One region of the Pseudoalteromonas sp. SWYJZ19 genome, then DNA from elsewhere that is predicted to be linked to it. Evidence: predicted binding sites of a transcription regulator. Region 1 holds the regulator's gene; each other region holds the start of a gene.
What was found. Region 1 encodes LexA, which represses DNA repair genes until DNA is damaged. Its sites were predicted from a motif close to TACTGTATNNNNATACAGTA; they were not measured.
Positions count from the first base shown of each region.

Region 2: uvrD (DNA helicase II) is a predicted target of LexA. The motif match lies at 2,103-2,122, and genes of this name have one in related genera.
Region 3: dinB (DNA polymerase IV) is a predicted target of LexA. The motif match lies at 2,715-2,734, and genes of this name have one in related genera.
Region 4: I6F45_RS12230 (SulA-like leucine-rich domain-containing protein) is a predicted target of LexA. The motif match lies at 2,911-2,930, and genes of this name have one in related genera.

Region 1 is NZ_JADYXI010000019.1:80,186-84,663, reverse strand. Features, by position in the region: gene I6F45_RS16880 (chaperone modulator CbpM) at 1-7, shown strand, start outside; gene I6F45_RS16875 (hypothetical protein) at 83-808, opposite strand; gene I6F45_RS16870 (hypothetical protein) at 1,122-1,502, shown strand; gene I6F45_RS16865 (PaaI family thioesterase) at 1,503-1,943, opposite strand; gene lexA (transcriptional repressor LexA) at 2,111-2,728, shown strand; gene coxB (cytochrome c oxidase subunit II) at 3,212-4,354, shown strand; gene ctaD (cytochrome c oxidase subunit I) at 4,354-4,478, shown strand, end outside.
Region 2 is NZ_JADYXI010000007.1:3,607-8,084, forward strand. Features, by position in the region: gene uvrD (DNA helicase II) at 1-2,038, opposite strand, end outside; gene I6F45_RS08760 (hypothetical protein) at 2,342-2,566, shown strand; gene I6F45_RS08765 (YacL family protein) at 2,683-3,051, shown strand; gene I6F45_RS08770 (dUTP diphosphatase) at 3,157-3,780, shown strand; gene yrfG (GMP/IMP nucleotidase) at 3,796-4,443, opposite strand.
Region 3 is NZ_JADYXI010000002.1:334,798-339,275, reverse strand. Features, by position in the region: gene I6F45_RS03455 (M17 family metallopeptidase) at 1-1,520, opposite strand, end outside; gene dinB (DNA polymerase IV) at 1,650-2,702, opposite strand; gene I6F45_RS03445 (acyl-CoA thioesterase) at 3,430-3,864, shown strand; gene I6F45_RS03440 (aldo/keto reductase) at 3,874-4,478, shown strand, end outside.
Region 4 is NZ_JADYXI010000011.1:52,902-57,379, forward strand. Features, by position in the region: gene I6F45_RS12215 (hypothetical protein) at 1-705, shown strand, start outside; gene I6F45_RS12220 (NCS2 family permease) at 780-2,072, opposite strand; gene I6F45_RS12225 (tetratricopeptide repeat protein) at 2,191-2,655, shown strand; gene I6F45_RS12230 (SulA-like leucine-rich domain-containing protein) at 2,953-3,387, shown strand; gene I6F45_RS12235 (YchJ family protein) at 3,426-3,905, shown strand; gene I6F45_RS12240 (GGDEF domain-containing response regulator) at 3,980-4,478, opposite strand, start outside.

The sequences.
Region 1 (4,478 bases):
GGAATAAAATCTGCCCTTGGGTATTTCCTAGGGCTTATTTACTCTTTGGTGAGAGTGCGCTAGTTCTTAAAAACCAATATGACTACTTTGATTTATTCTTACTTTTAATTCGGATAAATCGTTTTAGTCGTATGTTTTGCATAAGTAGTAATATTCCACTTAGGCAAAAAAGTACGCTGGTTGCTGCAAAACTAATAAGCAGCGGATTATTAAAATCCTCTCGCTCATCGTAATCCATAATATGTAACATCCAAAAAAAGTCGAAAATTCGCCATAGTGTGCTGCGAACGGTGATAACTTTGCCGTTATTTTCTGACAAATACAGTGTTGTGTTAAATGTGTCGTCAAATTGTACCTGCCAAACATTGGTTTTATATCCAACTTCTCGCATACCTTGCTTTAGCAGTACAGCGCTTGTCACTTGAGCATCAATAAGTAAGTGTGCTTTAGCATTTGCGGTAATTTGTATTTTAGTTGGCGGCTCAAAGGGCCGGCCTGTTATACCGTTAAAGCTTTGCTGTTCATCTTTATTTATTACTGTAATTATAGGTGTGGTTAAAAAGTTCTCAAAAATTATTTGTGTTGGATTAACCACCTGAGGTGCAATATCGTTAAGGGAGGCAATATAATCAGCCTGCGTAAATGGGTTATTAAGAGTACGTGTTGCAAGATGCTCCCCATGAACTTTATCAAGAGGAATAGCGCTCATGACTAAACCGCCTAATAGCCAAGCTAAAATTTGTAATGTGAGCAAATAACCGAGCCATTTATGTAACTTGCGAGCATACTTAAATATTTTTTTATTCATGTTTTAGTCTTATTATTTTTAGAGGCTAGTTTATTACATTAATGGGATTAGTTACTGCGACATTTTGTCGCAGTTTAAACTATAGCTTACTGTAATCATTTAAAAATAAAAAAGATTACACTTAAATTGCTAACATGACTTATTTGTTTAATTGAGCTGAGTGTTTGATATCCAGCTAGCTTTAAACGCTAAAAAATACTTAAAAGCTGCGAAATATCTATATAAAGTGGTTAATAGAGCATAGTTGATTTGGTATAACGGTAAAACTGCGTTAAAGTTTGCAATGAAATTATTAGAGGATAAATACGAAACGATGTCGGAAATTCAATTTTTAAATGTAGATCTTGAGCTTGAATCAAAGCAAGATATTAGTTTGCTAGTGGCAGACTTGAAAAAAGTCGCGACGATTTTACATTATGACAAAGACGAATACCGTCAATTAGCGCGTATTGAAGCAACAGGTATAGTAAACACGCCTGACAAAGCAATAAACCATATATGTGAGCTTATTGAATCGTGTTCGCGTAACGCGCTAAAGCAATGGTTAAGCTGTTCACGTAGAACGTTTGATATTGGTTTTGAATCAGGCACTTCCCCTAAGTGCTTTAATCAAGCCTTAGATGCAGATACATTACTACGTATATCTGCGATTGGTGCGGGTATGGAAATTACAATTTACCCAATCGAAAAGTAACTATCTTCGCTCTACGACTGCTGCGGTCATTTTTGATACGCAGCACAGCTCATTGCGGCTATTTGTAATTTTTATTTCCCACACTGAACTACGTTTGCCAATATGAAACGCTCTTGCCGTTGCTGTTAAAGTGCCGTTGCGAGATGCTTTTAAATGACTTGCGCTAATTTCCTGCCCCACGCAGTAAAATTTTGTAAAATCGACAACAAAGTTAGCTGCATAGCTGGCAACTGTTTCGGCAAGTACAACGTTAGCACCGCCGTGAACCATTCCCATTGGGTTATGATGCTCAGGAATTGCCGGCATAGTGGCTACTAAGTAATCATCACCAATTTCAGTGACTTCTATTCCCATGGTTTTCATTAATGTTCCTTGGCCATCAATGCCTTGTTCTAACTGCTTGCACAGCTCTAAAGTGATGGGCTGGTACCAAATACTCATAATGACTCCTTTGCTTTTTTAATCATTTATAAACCTAGCGTTAGTTATATCCCTAAAATGTACACAAGTGAAATTACTTTGGCTATTTTAAGGCTTAATTTAAATTTGCGATTTTTATTTAACTGTATATACTCACAGTTAAATGTACTGTATGGAAAACCAGTTGTATGCGACCATTAACGAACCGCCAAGCTCAAATACTCGAACTAATTAAAGTTTTTATTAAAGACACTGGTATGCCTCCTACACGTGCTGAAATAGCGCAAACATTAGGTTTTAAAAGTGCCAATGCTGCTGAAGAACATTTAAAAGCACTTGCTAAAAAAGGCGCAATTAAAATGAAACCAGGTGCAAGCCGTGGTATTCAGTTAATTGAAGAAGAAGAGCCAGAACAATTAGGTTTACCGCTTATAGGGCGTGTTGCTGCTGGTTCACCTATTTTGGCGCAAGAGCACGTTGAAAGTCACTGCAAAATCGATCCATTAATGTTTAAACCGGCTGCAGATTTTTTACTACGCGTTAACGGTATGAGCATGAAAGATATTGGTATTATGGATGGTGATTTACTTGCTGTACATCGTACTCAAACCGCTGAAAACGGGCAAGTTGTTGTTGCCCGCCTAGACGAAGACGTAACTGTAAAACGTCTTGAGAAAGCGGGTCGTAAAGTATTACTTCATGCTGAAAACGACGATTTTGAATCTATTGAAGTAGATCTTGAGAATGAGTCTTTTAATATTGAAGGCTTAGCCGTTGGCGTTATAAGAAACGCTGATTGGATGTGACTTTAAAAATAGCTTTTAAACAAGCAGTTTTATAAATGCGTACTAATTAGTACGCATTTTCTGTTTTAAATTCGCACTAAAAATAGGGCATAAATAGCTCACTGACAATTTAAGCTGTAAACTTTTTTGCACTTATATTTTCCCCCTCCGAATGCGTTAAACCCCTTTGTTTTGCTCATCTTTTGAACTTCCTGTTACCTAGTTGGTTACTGATTTTTTATTAATTACTCAATATCACCTGATTGTTTTTTATACTAAAACTTGCTTGTTGTTCATTTTTTAGCTAATTATTAATGTGCTGAGCTAATAATAACTCACAGCTTTTTAGTTTTGAGAACACACAATATACACAAACCCGTTGTTGGCGCAGCAAAACCAATCAATATTAAATGAGATTGACTAAAAAAATAAAAATAACGAATTGGCGTTTAAGCCGTATGCCTCTTCGCTTTGCATTCGCAATAGCATCAAAGGAGCCGTCACATGGGTAAACTGACCTCTACCTTGTGGCTTATATTATGTGTTTTTTCGCACCCAGTTTTGGCTAACAGCCAATACAATATGCGCAAAGGCGTAACCGATATAAGCAATAATGTATATCAGCTGCACATGACCATATTTATAATATGTTGTGTGATTGGGGTGATAGTGTTCGCAATTATGTTTTGGGCACTTATTCATCACCGTAAATCTAAAGGGGCTGTACCTGCCCAATTTCACGAAAGCACTAAAGTAGAAATACTTTGGACTGCAATCCCGTTTGTTATTTTAATTGCTATGGCAGTACCAGCCACTAAAACCCTAATTGCAATGGAAGATGCCAGCAAAGCTGATCTCACTATTAAAATTACAGGCTCGCAATGGAAATGGCATTATGAATATATGGGTGAAGATGTAGAGTTTTACTCTATTTTATCTACCCCGCAAGATGAAATCGCGAATCTTGCAGATAAAAATCCTAACTACTTACTTGAGGTTGATAAGCCTCTCGTACTGCCAATAAATCAAAAAGTACGATTTTTAATGACTTCTGACGATGTTATTCACTCTTGGTGGGTACCTGATTTTGCAGTTAAAAAAGATGCGAATCCCGGCTTTATAAACGAAACATGGACGAACATAAACGAAGAAGGTACTTACCGAGGCCAATGTGCTGAGTTGTGTGGTAAAGATCATGGCTTTATGCCCGTTGTGGTGGTCGCTAAATCTGAGGCTGATTTTAAAACATGGCTTGCAGATGCAAAGCAGGCTAAACAAAAAGCAGCATTAGCAGATGCCGCATTACTTGATAAAACCCTCCCAAAAGAAGAATTAATGACTTTAGGCGAACAAGTATATATGGCCAATTGTGCTGCATGTCATCAGCCTACTGGCATGGGGTTACCGGGTGTATTTCCTGCACTTAAAGGCAGTCCTATAGTGCTTGGCGATATAAAAGATCACATTGATGTAGTTATCCATGGACGACCTGGTACGGCAATGCAAGCATTTGCCAAACAGTTATCTATAAAGCAATTAGCAGCGGTTATTACTTATAAACGTAATGCGTGGGGTAATGATACGGGTGATGTTATTCAACCGAGTCAAATACAGGCAGCACTTGATGCCAAAGTGGAGGCGAACTAATGAGTAGCATAGTAGAACAACCTAACGCCAATGAAGCTCATCATGCTCATCACCCAGCTAAGGGTTTTAAACGCTGGCTTTACACAACTAATCATAAAGATATAGGTAGTTTATATTTAATTTT
Region 2 (4,478 bases), on a different contig from region 1:
CATGCAAAACTCGTTGCCCTAAGTTAAAGCCACTGTCTTCAAATGCGGCATGGCTAACTGATGCGCTAAAACGCCCGGCGGCAGGCGGGCGAGAAACCTGTGTTTTAATACGAATTTCTTCAACGCAGTCCTCAGGTATTTCGCGTAAAAAGCGTGATGGGCTATGGTATTTTTCTTGCCCGTATAAACGGCGACTCTCAGCATGGCTAATGTATAACTTATCCATTGCTCGTGTCATGCCTACATAACAAAGGCGGCGCTCTTCTTCCAAACGACCAGACTCTTCGTTACTTTGCTGAGAAGGGAACATGCCTTCTTCTACGCCCACCATAAACACTAACGGAAACTCTAAGCCTTTAGCTGAGTGAAGTGTCATCATTTGAACGGCGTCTTCGTGCTCTTCTGCTTGTCCTTCACCTGACTCAAGTGATGTATGTGTTAAAAAGCCTTGTAAAGGCGAGCTGTATTCTTCGTCTTCAGGAAGTTCGTACTGGTCACATGCGCTAATTAGCTCTTCTAAGTTTTCTACGCGAGCACGGCCTTTTTCACCTTTTTCAGCTTGGTACATTGCCATCAAGCCTGAGGTTTGAATTGTGTACTTGGCTTGCTCATGCAAAGTTAGATCGCTAATTTTATCTTCTATTTGTTCGATTAGTTCTACAAACTTACTTACTGCACCAGAGGCACGACCAGATAAGTGCTGTTGTTCTACAATTGCTTTTGCGGCATACCAAAGCGGTAACGATTCTGCTCGTGCACAATCTCGTATATGGCTCAATGTTTTATCACCAATACCGCGTGCTGGCGTATTAATTACACGCTCAAACGCGGCATCGTCTTGACGATTACCTACTAGGCGTAAATACGAAAGCGCATCTTTAATTTCTTGTCGTTCGAAGAATCGCATACCACCATAAATACGGTATTTTAAGCCTTCTTGCAGCATGGCCTCCTCAAGTACACGAGATTGCGCGTTACTACGGTATAAAATTGCGGCATCTTGTAGGGCATTACCTGCATTTAACCAGCTTCGTAGTTTGCTACTTACAAAGCGTGCTTCGTCTAACTCATTAAATGCTGCATAAATAGAGATTGGCTCGCCGTCGTTACCGTCGGTCCACAAGCTTTTACCCATACGTTCTGAGTTATTTTGAATTAATGCGTTAGACGCTTTCAAAATAGTCGCTGTTGAGCGGTAGTTTTGTTCAAGACGAATGGTTTCTGCGCTAAAGTCAGTTAAAAAACGTTTAATGTTTTCGATTTTAGCACCACGCCAACCATAAATGCTTTGGTCATCGTCGCCTACAATCATAATGCTGTTAGTATCGCCAGCAAGTAATTTTAACCAAGCATATTGAATGGTATTTGTATCTTGGAACTCGTCTACGAGCATATGCGCAAAGCGTTGCTGATAATGACGCAGTAACGTAGGGTTATTTTTTAACACTTCGTAGCTGCGTAGTAATATTTCAGCAAAATCAACTAGGCCCGCTCTATCACAGGCCTCTTGATAGGCGGCATAAACACGCAGCATCATTTGCTCATTAATATCGTATGCTTGAATATCTTTAGGGCGAAGTGCTTCATCTTTTTTGGCGCTTATGTACCAGCCAAATTGCTTAGCGGGCCATTTTTTATCATCAATATTCATCGATTTTAATAAGCGCTTGATCATCCGAAGCTGATCGTCAGAGTCTAAAATTTGAAAGGCTTCTGGTAAATTAGCTTCACGGTGATGAGCACGTAAAATACGATGCGATAAACCATGGAAAGTACCAATCCACATACCACCTACAGGCGCTTTTAGTGTTTCTTCAACGCGGCCACGCATTTCTTTAGCGGCTTTATTAGTAAATGTAACTGCAAAAATACTGTAAGCGGAGGCTTGCTCAACTTGCATAAGCCACGCAATACGATGAACTAACACTCGTGTTTTACCAGACCCAGCACCTGCTAATACCAGCATGTTTTGTAGTGGGGCTGCAACGGCATCGCGTTGTTTGTCATTTAAGCCATCGAGTAATTGTGAAACGTCCATCGTTACGCCTTTTTAATCAATATTGTGGGCAGTATAACAGGTGTTTTTGTTAGGCTAAATAAAATACTGTTTTTATAAACAGCTATTTATAAAATAGTGTTCAAAACGAGTAACTTGCTAATTAATTAAGCGAATAAAAAAGTGTAAACGGATAACAATAATTGCTAATTTGACCTAATTTTAGCAAAATCTACCAACTCTCTAAATCTAGACTAATTTAACTATTTGATTTGTAAGCTTTAATAAATTGGCATAGAGTGTGTAGGTAAATAATTATAAAATCAAATAAATACAGAGGTTAGTATGGCAGATCAAGGTTCTGGCGGTAACGTAATTGCAGCATTATGTAATATATTTTTTCCTGGTTTAGGGCAGTTAGTGCAAGGGCGTATTTTAGCGGCTATATTTTTTGCACTCGCTATTATAATAAGTTACGCACTAATTTATGTGCTTGTAGGCTTTGTACTTGTGCCTATTATTTACTTATGGTCGATCATTGACGCAGCGCGTTATAAATCGCGAAGTTAACGGTTTTAAAGTTGAGTAAAATAGCGCCCATGTGGCGCTATTTTACTTTATATGTCCTGTGGTTTACGGGCGTTTACGTATATAATTACGCAATTAAAGATTTACAGGCAAACCCTATGGAATATCAATTTATTCGCGACCCTATTAGTGGGCTACGTATTAAAATAAGCAGTGAACACGCTATTATTGGTCGCTGGCTAAACGAAGAAATAGGCAAAGACAAAGTAGCCATGGTGCAAGCGCTTATTGCATCGGTAAGTTCAAGCTATGAGCCGCTAACGCTAAAAGGCCAAGAAATAGATTTAATATTAACGAAAGACGAAGCATTATTTGAAGCCCATGCACTTCATCAAGACAGCGAAGACCTAATAGCGTATCAAGATGACGATTTAGCGCTTGAAGAAAATGGTTTAAGTAGTGGTTGTGGCTTTGAAGATTTCATTGATTTAATTGATTCATGGCATGAGTTTACGACGTCACGATAAACATAACTAGCACACTAATAAAAATATACAGCAATGCACAATCAGCATTTTATCTGTATTATTACACCAACGAAAATTACGCCAACCAAAACGACAGGAATTGATATGTCTGCCAATTTAAACAAGCTAGTAGTGATGCTAGAAATGCAAAACGCCATGAATACTAAAGTACATGAGCAATGGTTTACTCAAGGGTTTGAATGGTACCGCGCTATTTGGGTTGAGTGTGCTGAAATGCTAGATCATCATGGTTGGAAATGGTGGAAAAAACAAACACCAGATACTGAACAAGTTATTTTAGAGTTGGTTGATATTTTTCATTTTGGTCTATCGCTTAGAATTGACGGCGAAACTAGCTACGAAGACTTAGCAAAGCAACTTGAAACTGAGCTTAGTAATGCTCAACAAGCTGATGACTTTAAACAAACACTAGAGATATTAGCGGCGTCTGCTGTTGCTGATAAAACGTTTAATGCAGGTGCTTTTGCCGGCTGTATGGCGCAAATAGGTATGGATATTGATGATTTATATCGCGGCTACGTAGGTAAAAATACGTTAAATTTTTTCCGCCAAGATCACGGTTACAAAGATGGTAGCTATATTAAAGAATGGAATGGGCAAGAAGATAACGAGCATTTAGTTGAAGTAGTTAAAAGCCTTGATACAGAACATGCAGATTTTGCAAAGTTAGTATATCAAGGGCTAGAAGCGCGTTACCCAAAAATTTAAGTCACGTAAGTTGAGTTAGATAATCTTACGATAGTCGGTAACACTTAGGTAATCGGCTATTTCGTTATGTGGTTGTTGGCTATCTGGGTTAGCAACTGCAAGTAAGTGCTCAATGCCGTATTCTCGTGCGGCATTCAAAACCGGCACACTGTCATCTACAAACAAAGTGCGCTGCTTATTAAACCCTAAGTCTTTTTGTACTTGGTGCCACAAACTTTGTTGCTCTTTACTTACTCCATATTCATGAGTAGACACTACGCCATCTAGGTAGTTATCAATCGCTGTATGCTCAAATTTAAGCATGACACTCTCAGGGTGGGCGTTGGTAAGTAAAATTAACTCTTTGCCTGCTTTTTTAAGCTCAGTTAAAAAATGAGGTACGTCTTCGCGCATTTTAATTAAATGCTGAGACTCTCGTTTAAGCTCCATTATAGGCAAGCTTAATTGCTGCTCCCAATAATCTAAACAATACCACTGTATTTGACCGCTCACAGCTTGATAGCGTTTTAAAATATCTGCTTTAGCTGCATCTAGGCTAATGCCCCTTGCTAATGCGTGTTGCGCAGGAATAACGTTAAGCCAAAAATGACTGTCGTAATGTAAATCGAGTAATGTTCCATCCATGTCGAGCAAAACGGTATCGATTTTTGACCAATTTAACATAGGAATTTCAACTTATAAGGTTTATTATTGAACTA
Region 3 (4,478 bases), on a different contig from region 1:
TACAAACAGTAACGTGCAAACAAGCTGGTTACTGATGCAGCCGTTGGCTTGCCATGCTGCCAATCACCGCCTTCAACACCGCTTCCTGCAATGTCCATATGCACATAAGGCAAAGGTTGTGCAGAGTCGTTACCGTGCTTATCAAGCCCACCAACAATAGCCATAAACGCCATAGGGAACTGATGTCCACGCGCAGTAACAGCAGATGCTGCGTTATTGCTAGATAAAACATCGTCAGCTAGCGTGCGTGGTTTAATAAAGTCGTAATCTTCACGGCGAGAACGCGATACTTCAGCGCCATCGGCCCACAAATCTCCAAGGTCAGCTATTTGACGTGAAACACCAGCGCTACGAGCTGGACCATTTTCAACATACGCACCGTAAGGGCCCATTGCACGTGCCGCGTGACCCGTTAATGTAGCTACAGTAAATAACGTTGGGTTTATTTCGCCTTTAGCTAAATCTTTCATTTCGCTAAGCAGGTCACCCATTGCTAAGCGCCCTTCTGCATCGGTATTACCAATGCGTACACGGATACCTTCGCGGCTAGTAATAATTTCATCTGGCACAAAACAATCAGAACCAATAGAGTTACGAACAACAGCCAAGTACGATACTACTTTAACGCCTTTAGGCTGATAATCCGCAACAGCTTTCATAAAGCCCGCAACAGAAGCTGCGCCGCCTTTATCACGGCTCATGCCTGCCATATGGCCACCTACTTTTAAATCTGCACCCCCTGTATCGTATACAAGACCCTTACCTACAAACATAAGTGTACGAGTAATTTCGCCCTCTGGTACATATTCAAGCTTAACAACACGTGGGTGATGGCGCTCAACTGCATACGATGCACGAGCAACAGTGCTTAGCATTGGGTAGTTTTTATCAATAGCTGCAATATCATCAATTACGTCAACTGCAATGCTTGAGCCTTTAAATAAATCAACGCAGTAATCAGCAAAACGTGGTGGAGCCATACGCTCAGGTTCGGTGCCACACAAGTCACGCGCGGCATATTGGCCTGCAGCAATTGCATTAACAGCTTTGATTGTTTGCTCGCTTGCGCCAACTAAACCAATTTGAGTAATAGGTTCAATACTTTCACCGTGATATTCACGCGCTTCTAATGGCTGCCATAAGGCTTGGCAAGCGCCTAAATAAGCAACTTCTAAAGCATGCTGATAACGGCTATCGCCATTTAAATTTGGTAAAAATAATGCAGGATTAACACTACCCGACGCTTTTGCTTCGTTAATTGCTAATTTAGCAGCATCAAAATAACGGCGAACATCGTCGTAATCTCTATTTAACGGACCCGTTGGCGCAAGTACAACGCGTTTGTTTTCAATCACTAATAAAGTAACTTGTTTACCAATACGAGAATCAACTTTTGCTTGGTCTAAAATAGCATCACGTAATGAGTTATTTGGTAATAGAGAAAAGTCATCACTAATAATAATAAGCGCATCATGAGATGTGCATTCAAGGCTTGCACTAACCGCTTGAGGGTATGCCATAAATAAAGTCCTGTTAGAAAACATAAGCCCCTATTATCGTCGATTTAAATATTGAAGACCAGCAAGGTGCGATGAGCTAATTATACAACTTGCCAATAAATGGCAACTTGGGGTTACAGGCTTTATAGCTTAATCGAGAATACTCAGTTGGAAGTTTTGTTCTGGCTCGCTTTTAATGCCAACGCCTATGCCAAGTAATCTTACAGGTTGTTGTAGCCCTCGTTGATAGGCCTTAGTAAGGAGTTGAATAAATATTTCTGTGTTTAGCTCGTGGTATGCCTGATCGGCTGAGGTTACTACAAAATTTGCAAACTTCACTTTAACACTCAGCTTATTAATACGGTTTTGTAATTGCTGTTTATTAAGCCTTAAAACTAATTCGTCTAACAATTTTGGCAGCTCATCTAAGCACTCTTGCAAACTTGTTTTGTTGTATTCGTAGGTATGTTCAACACTCAGCGACTTTCTGATGCGATCTGTTGATACTTTACCAACATATTCACCTGCACATTTTTGATAAAGCGACACACCAAAATTACCCACATGTTGCTGCATCCAGTTAACGCCTTTTTCACGTACATCCTTGCCGGTATATAAGCCTTTTAAATTTAGCTTTTCGAGCGTTACTTTACCCACCCCCGGAATTTTCCCCAGCGGTAATTGCGCTAAAAAATCATCGACCTCATGAGGCAAAACGACAAATTGACCATTCGGTTTTTTTTCGTCGCTGGCTATTTTGGCAATAAATTTAATCGGTGCAATACCAGCTGATGCAGTGAGCCCTGTGGCATTGTAAATATCGGCTCTTATTTGCTGTGCAATAAGTGTGGCACTGCCTTTACAAGCGGTGCTGTCTGTTACATCTAGGTAGGCTTCGTCTAAAGAAAGAGGTTCAACTAAATCTGTGTAGCGGCTAAATACTTCACGTATTTGATTTGAAGCTTCTTTGTATACAGCCATGCGCCCAGGAACAATAACTAAATCGGGGCATAATTGTTTAGCATGATAGTTCGACATAGCCGATCGCACGCCATATTCTCTCGCTATATAGTTAGCGGTTGAGAGCACGCCTCGTCGGCTATTGCCTCCAATAGCAAGCGGTACACATGCAAGTTTTGGATTATCTCGCATTTCTACTGCTGCATAAAAGCAATCCATGTCTATGTGAATAAACTTCTTCATCACCACAACAACAACTGGTTATTTATACAGTCATTATTATAGAATCAAATGTGATAAGCAAGCCTAGGGCCTGTTTATCTTTCGAGGTTAAATTTGCAGCAGTATGTTTGGTATTTAGGCAAGGCAGAGCCTATGTAGTGTGGTTATTCCCCATAAATAGGCGATAACGTAGCACAAATGCCAAACATACGCTGCCCGAAGGGTTCTGCCTAGGGGCAATTTACTCTTTGTTGCTCGGTTTTTACTTATTCTTACATGGATGTAAGTCAGTAGAATAACGCAGGAGCAGTTATCGAGCCCACTAGGTCACAAACCTCGCGCCGCGATTAAATAGCCCCTAGATTGAACAAATTTTAATCCTGAAAGGTCAACAGGCCCTAGTTAGCGATTAAAAAAAACGCTTATTACCTTCTTGCTCTTTATAACCGCGCAACCAAAACATAACCTCGAAAAAAAAACCTGCTAACATCAAAATAATAGCGCCTGATTCGTTACCCATTGCGTAACAGGTAAAAGAGGCTATAAAAACCAAACAAGCTAAGGACCAATTAATTATGTTCTGCATATTTCTACCTCTGTGTGTTTTTGTGTTTGTCTGTGTAATTTAACTGTAGACCTAAAATTAAATAGGTACAATCATCTTATAAAAAAACATGCCATTAATTACCTTGAGCTCGTAACCCCATGTTGATAATCTAAGCACTTTAAAATTAAGGGCCAATAAATAATGCAAACGTTTAAAGATCAGCACCCTATCCATACCGACATCACCGTAGCGTGGGCTGATATGGATGCACTACAACACGTAAATAATGTAGTGTATTTACGTTACTTTGAAATAGCCCGAATCGACTTCTTAAATAAAATAAATCTGTTCGATACAATAAGCCCTAATGGCGTGGGCCCGGTAATAAGCGAAAATAACATTCGTTATAAACGCCCAGTTACATTCCCAGATACGCTTACAGTCGGTGTTACTATTTCTGATATAAAAACAGACCGGTTTGTTATGAATTACACCGTATTTAGTCACGCACAAAACGCTATAACAACCACAGGCACTTCAAAAGTGGTTATGTTTGATTTTGAAACAGGCCAAAAAGCCCTCATTGCAGAGCCTCTTTTATCGGCGTTAGTTAGCTACTCTCAAGACGAGCAATAAGGAATTCTCATGCAATACAGCCCACTTGGCAGCAGTGGTATTAACGTTTCAAGAGTATGTTTAGGCAGTATGACTTGGGGTAAACAAAATACTCAAAGCGATGCTGATGAACAAATAGCCTATGCGCTAGAGCAAGGCGTAAACTTTATTGATACAGCCGAAATGTATGCAGTACCGCCCTCTCCAGAGACCTATGGTAAAACTGAGGAAATTATTGGCGATTGGCTATCGCGTAATCAGCAAAAGCGCAGCGATGTGGTACTTGCTACAAAAATTGCAGGCAATGGATTATCGTGGGTACGTGATGGTGGCAATATTACGCGCCAAACGGTAATAGAAGCCGTAGACGATTCACTTAAGCGCCTTAAAACCGACTACATTGATTTATATCAGCTGCATTGGCCAAACCGCTCTACCCCGCACTTTGGCAGACAATGGCCCGGCACTCTTAAATTTACCGACGTAAATACACAAGAGCAGCAAGCTAGTATGCTTGATATTCTAGAGGGCCTTAATGAATGTGTTAAAGCAGGTAAAATTAAGCACTGCGGTTTATCTGACGATACGCCATGGGGTATAAGCCAGTTTTTAAGTTTGGCCAAAGAGCATAACTT
Region 4 (4,478 bases), on a different contig from region 1:
TGGGTAAGTGCTGTACAACAACACAAAGAAAAACAAGAGGCAGAACGCCGTAAAGAGCTTACAAAACAGAAAGCTATAATAGAAGAAACGGAAGAGGCACTAATGAATAGTGCTAACATCCCCCTTTCTGAAAATCTAATTCGTACATTACAGCGCCGTATTTACGAAGCCTTAAATACAATGGTTACTAACTCGCAAACATCTAAAGCACTTAAAAGCCGCTTAAGTGAAGCAAAAACGCACTTATCTAATCCAGTTCAAGATAATAGCAGTGAAGCTTTAACGCTACCGAGTAATGACAAACAACTTGTAGGCCTAATTCAAGGCATTAAAAAATTACGCTCAATTTTACGCTCTGAACACAGCAAAGGTCGTATTGATAGCCAAGTTTTTGTTTTAGAAGATAAACGTCTCGAAAAACTACAACTGCGTATTAATATTGAAAGCCAAATAAAACGGGGCCTATCTGCCCGTTCAGCAAGTATGGTTGGCTCTGCAAGACAGTACTTTGAAAAAGCGCAGGCAACACTCAGTGCAGTCACCTACTCTGATGAATACGTAACAACAAAACGGCTAGAAGTTGAGGGTTACTTAGAGGCAATTAGTGTTGAACTGAGAGCTTCTAATGCAAGCGCACTTAAAAAGAAAACAGAAGAAGAGCAAGACGACTTAGATATACTGTTTGCTCCTAAAAAGAAATGGTAGTGCTTTTATAAAAGCATTAAAAAAGCCTGCACAAATTAAAATTTGTGCAGGCTTTTTTGTATTTTTGTTAGCTATTAAGACAAAAATGCAAACTTGAAAACAAACAAGGCTGTTAATATCCAAACACTAATACTGACTTGATCTTGCTTACCGCACAAGACTTTAACCGCCGTATAAGATATAAAACCAAGTGCAATACCGTGCGCAATCGAAAACGTTAATGGTGTCATTAGTAATACCACAGTAACAGGAATTGCATCGGTCATATCATCCCAGTTTACAAACTTTAAATTTTGCAGCATCAGAACAGCGACATATAAAATAGCGCCTGCCGTAGCATAAGCCGGTACCATTTGTGCAAGCGGTGCAAAAAACATCATTAGTAAAAAGCAAATGCCTACAACTACAGCTGTTAAGCCAGTACGTCCGCCAACAGATACACCAGCAACCGATTCTATATACGATGTAGTCGTAGACGTACCTAGCATCGCACCTGCAATTGTTGCTGAGCTGTCAGCACTTAATGCGCGCCCTAAACGAGGCATGTTACCTTTTTCATCAGCTAAACCTGCTTTTTGAGTTACCGCAACTAATGTACCCGAAGTATCAAAAAGATCGACAAACAAGAAAGCAAAAATAACACTCATCATTGATATATCAAAAGCGGCTGCAAAATCTAGCTGCATAAAAGTAGGCATTATTGATGGTGGCATAGCCATAACACCGTGATATTCAACAAGCCCCAAACTTAAAGCAATGCCAGTCACTAATAAAATACTAATAAGCACGCCACTTTTAAAATCGCGGTATAAAAGCGCTGCAATTACAAAAAAGCTTAATATAGCCAATAACGGTCCTGGAGAAGTAATGTCGCCCAACTGCACTAATGTTGCCGGGCTTGAGACAATAATGCCTGCATTTTTAAGGGCAATTAATGCTAAAAAAGCACCTATACCCGTTGCGATTGCTCGCTTGAGCACCAGAGGTATGGCATTAATAATCCACTCTCTGACTTTAAATAAGCTTAAAAACAAAAATATACAACCCGACATAAATACAGCCCCTAACGCGGCTTGCCAGGTATAACCCATTCCTAATACGACACCATACGTAAAAAAGGCATTTAGTCCCATACCAGGCGCTAATGCTAATGGATAATTAGCCCATAAACCCATTATAAAACAGCCTATCGCAGCTGCTATACATGTCGCTACAAATGCAGCCCCTTGATCCATCCCAGCCTCTGCGAGCATAGCCGGGTTTACAAATACAATGTATACCATAGTTATAAAGGTAGTTAGGCCAGCAACGCATTCGCGTTTAACTGTTGAATTATTTTCGCTCAGTTTAAATAAGGCTTCGAACATAATAAACTTGTGATAGTAAAAAGTGGCGAGATTTTAACATAAAAATTATCTTTTACAGGACATTTTACCTTGCTATATACTAAACTGTTAGAGTAGTTAAAATAATAAATGAACCAATATGCTTAAAACAACACCTTGTGAGCAAGACTTAGAGCAACAGCTAGATAATATTTTAGGTTTTGTTACTCAACCCGAAAATACCTCTGTGCCCGTTGATAATAAAAAAGATGAGCAAAGTACGTTAAATAAAGCCCTATATTATTTAAAAAATAATCAAGCTCCATTGGCTGCAAAATGGATGCGACTTGCTGCAATGGCGGGAAACCATAGAGCACAGTTTTATTTAGGTTTATTTTTTGTGAAAGGTGAAGGCGTGCCACAAAGTGTATTTCATGCTGTAGCTTGGTTAAGCTTAGCAAGTAGCCAAGGGTACGCCCCTGCCACTGCAGCGGTTACAGATATACGCAAACATATCGAAACTAAGCGATTTAAAGATGCTCAGTGTTATGCGGCAAGTTTGTACGAACAAATCCACCAACTCCAGTTTTCTCATATGATCCCTCGCACGAGTGAAAACACATAAGCTAGCTATGGCAGAAGTACTGTATGCAGTGTAAAAAAATACTGTATATGGTTACAAAGATAATCCTATACAGTATAAAACCCCAAAATGAAGACACTACGAAAAAAATTATTTTTAGAATACCTTCTCAAAAACAACCCTATAACAACCTGATTAATAAAGAATTATAAATTAAAAAATAAAAACAATGATCAAAAGCTGAATAACTGTACAAATAAATAGCATAAAAGGCTTGCACGAAAGCACTGTATAAACTACTGTATATGAATACTGTATAAAAACCCAGTGAGTGAAATTATGTTACAGCCTATTACCGTAAGAACAGTTAAAAGTTACCAACAAGATGAGCAAAGCGATTGCGTGAATTTGATTCAAATTGAAGATGAAATTTCAGCGACCTTTGAGCTTTTAAAAGTATTACACCAATACAATAGCTCTAATGCATGGACGTTACTAATTGCTCCAGATCACGTACCTAGCAAAGCTTTACTTGACTCATGCTCTATTGATACAAGTAAATTACTTGTTATTAGACAGAAGCACCTAGTAAATTTAGAGTATGTATTAAATTCTGCATTACATAACGGAAACTTTGCAGCGGTAATTACCTGGACCGATATAGTTAATAACCAACTACTTACGAATTTATCGTTCGATTTAAGTAAAACGAATACAAAACTATACTGTTTTACTAAAAAGTCTCAAACAACAGAGATATCACTCGCCCAATAAGCTTGTTAAACTAATGTTTTAGACTTTGTATTATTATTATGACTTCACTCAATACCACATTATGTTTTTGCAGCAGTGGGCACAATTATGCTGATTGCTGCGAGCCGCTTCACTTATCTGTTAAGCAAGCTGATTCTCCTGAACAACTTATGCGCTCACGATTCAGTGCTTATGTTATTAAAAATGCAGAATATGTTTATCAAACCTACGCAAAAGAAAAACAAGCTGAAAATCCGGTTAAAGAAATCAATGATTTTGCTAACAGCTGTCGATTTATAAATCTTGATGTAATTGGGTCAAGCCATGATGGAGATACCGGCACTGTAGAATTTAAAGCCCAATATTTTTATCAAAACTTATTTTGTGAGCTCCACGAAAAATCGCAGTTTATTAAAGAAAACACTCAATGGCGTTATTTAGATGGCACTATATATCCTGTTGAAGATATTAAAGTGGGCAGAAATGATGACTGCCCATGTGGTAGCAATAAAAAGTACAAAAAATGTCATAGCGTGTAATAAATAATCTTATTTAATATTTATCACCTACAAGGTGTTTTTAAGTGGCAAAGTGATTTATTAGCTAGCTAAACTTAAAAACACACTTGGTTACGACCTTGCATTTTGGACTCATACATTTTTTCATCTGCGATCTGCAAGGTGTTTTTGTTATTTACGTACGGTTGTAGGGTTGCACCGCCAATACTAATAGTCACAAAGTCATATTCTGAATATCTGTGTAATATTCCTAAATCGACCACATTTTGTTTAATTTTATCAGCAACACAAATCGCACCTTCAGTGCTTGTATGCGGTAAAACAACTACAAACTCTTCGCCGCCGTAACGCGCAACAAAATCGGTTGGCCTTTGCAAACTATTAGTAATAGTTTGTGCAACAAGGTTTAAAACCGTATCGCCTTGCACATGACCATAAAGATCGTTGTATTGCTTAAAGTAGTCTATATCGATGAGTAATAGTGCATAGTCGACTTTTTCTCGTAAGGCGCTTCGTTCCATTTTAGAAAAATGCGCATCAAAATAACGACGATTGAATACCTTTGTTAAATCATCTAGAAATACTTTTTGATTG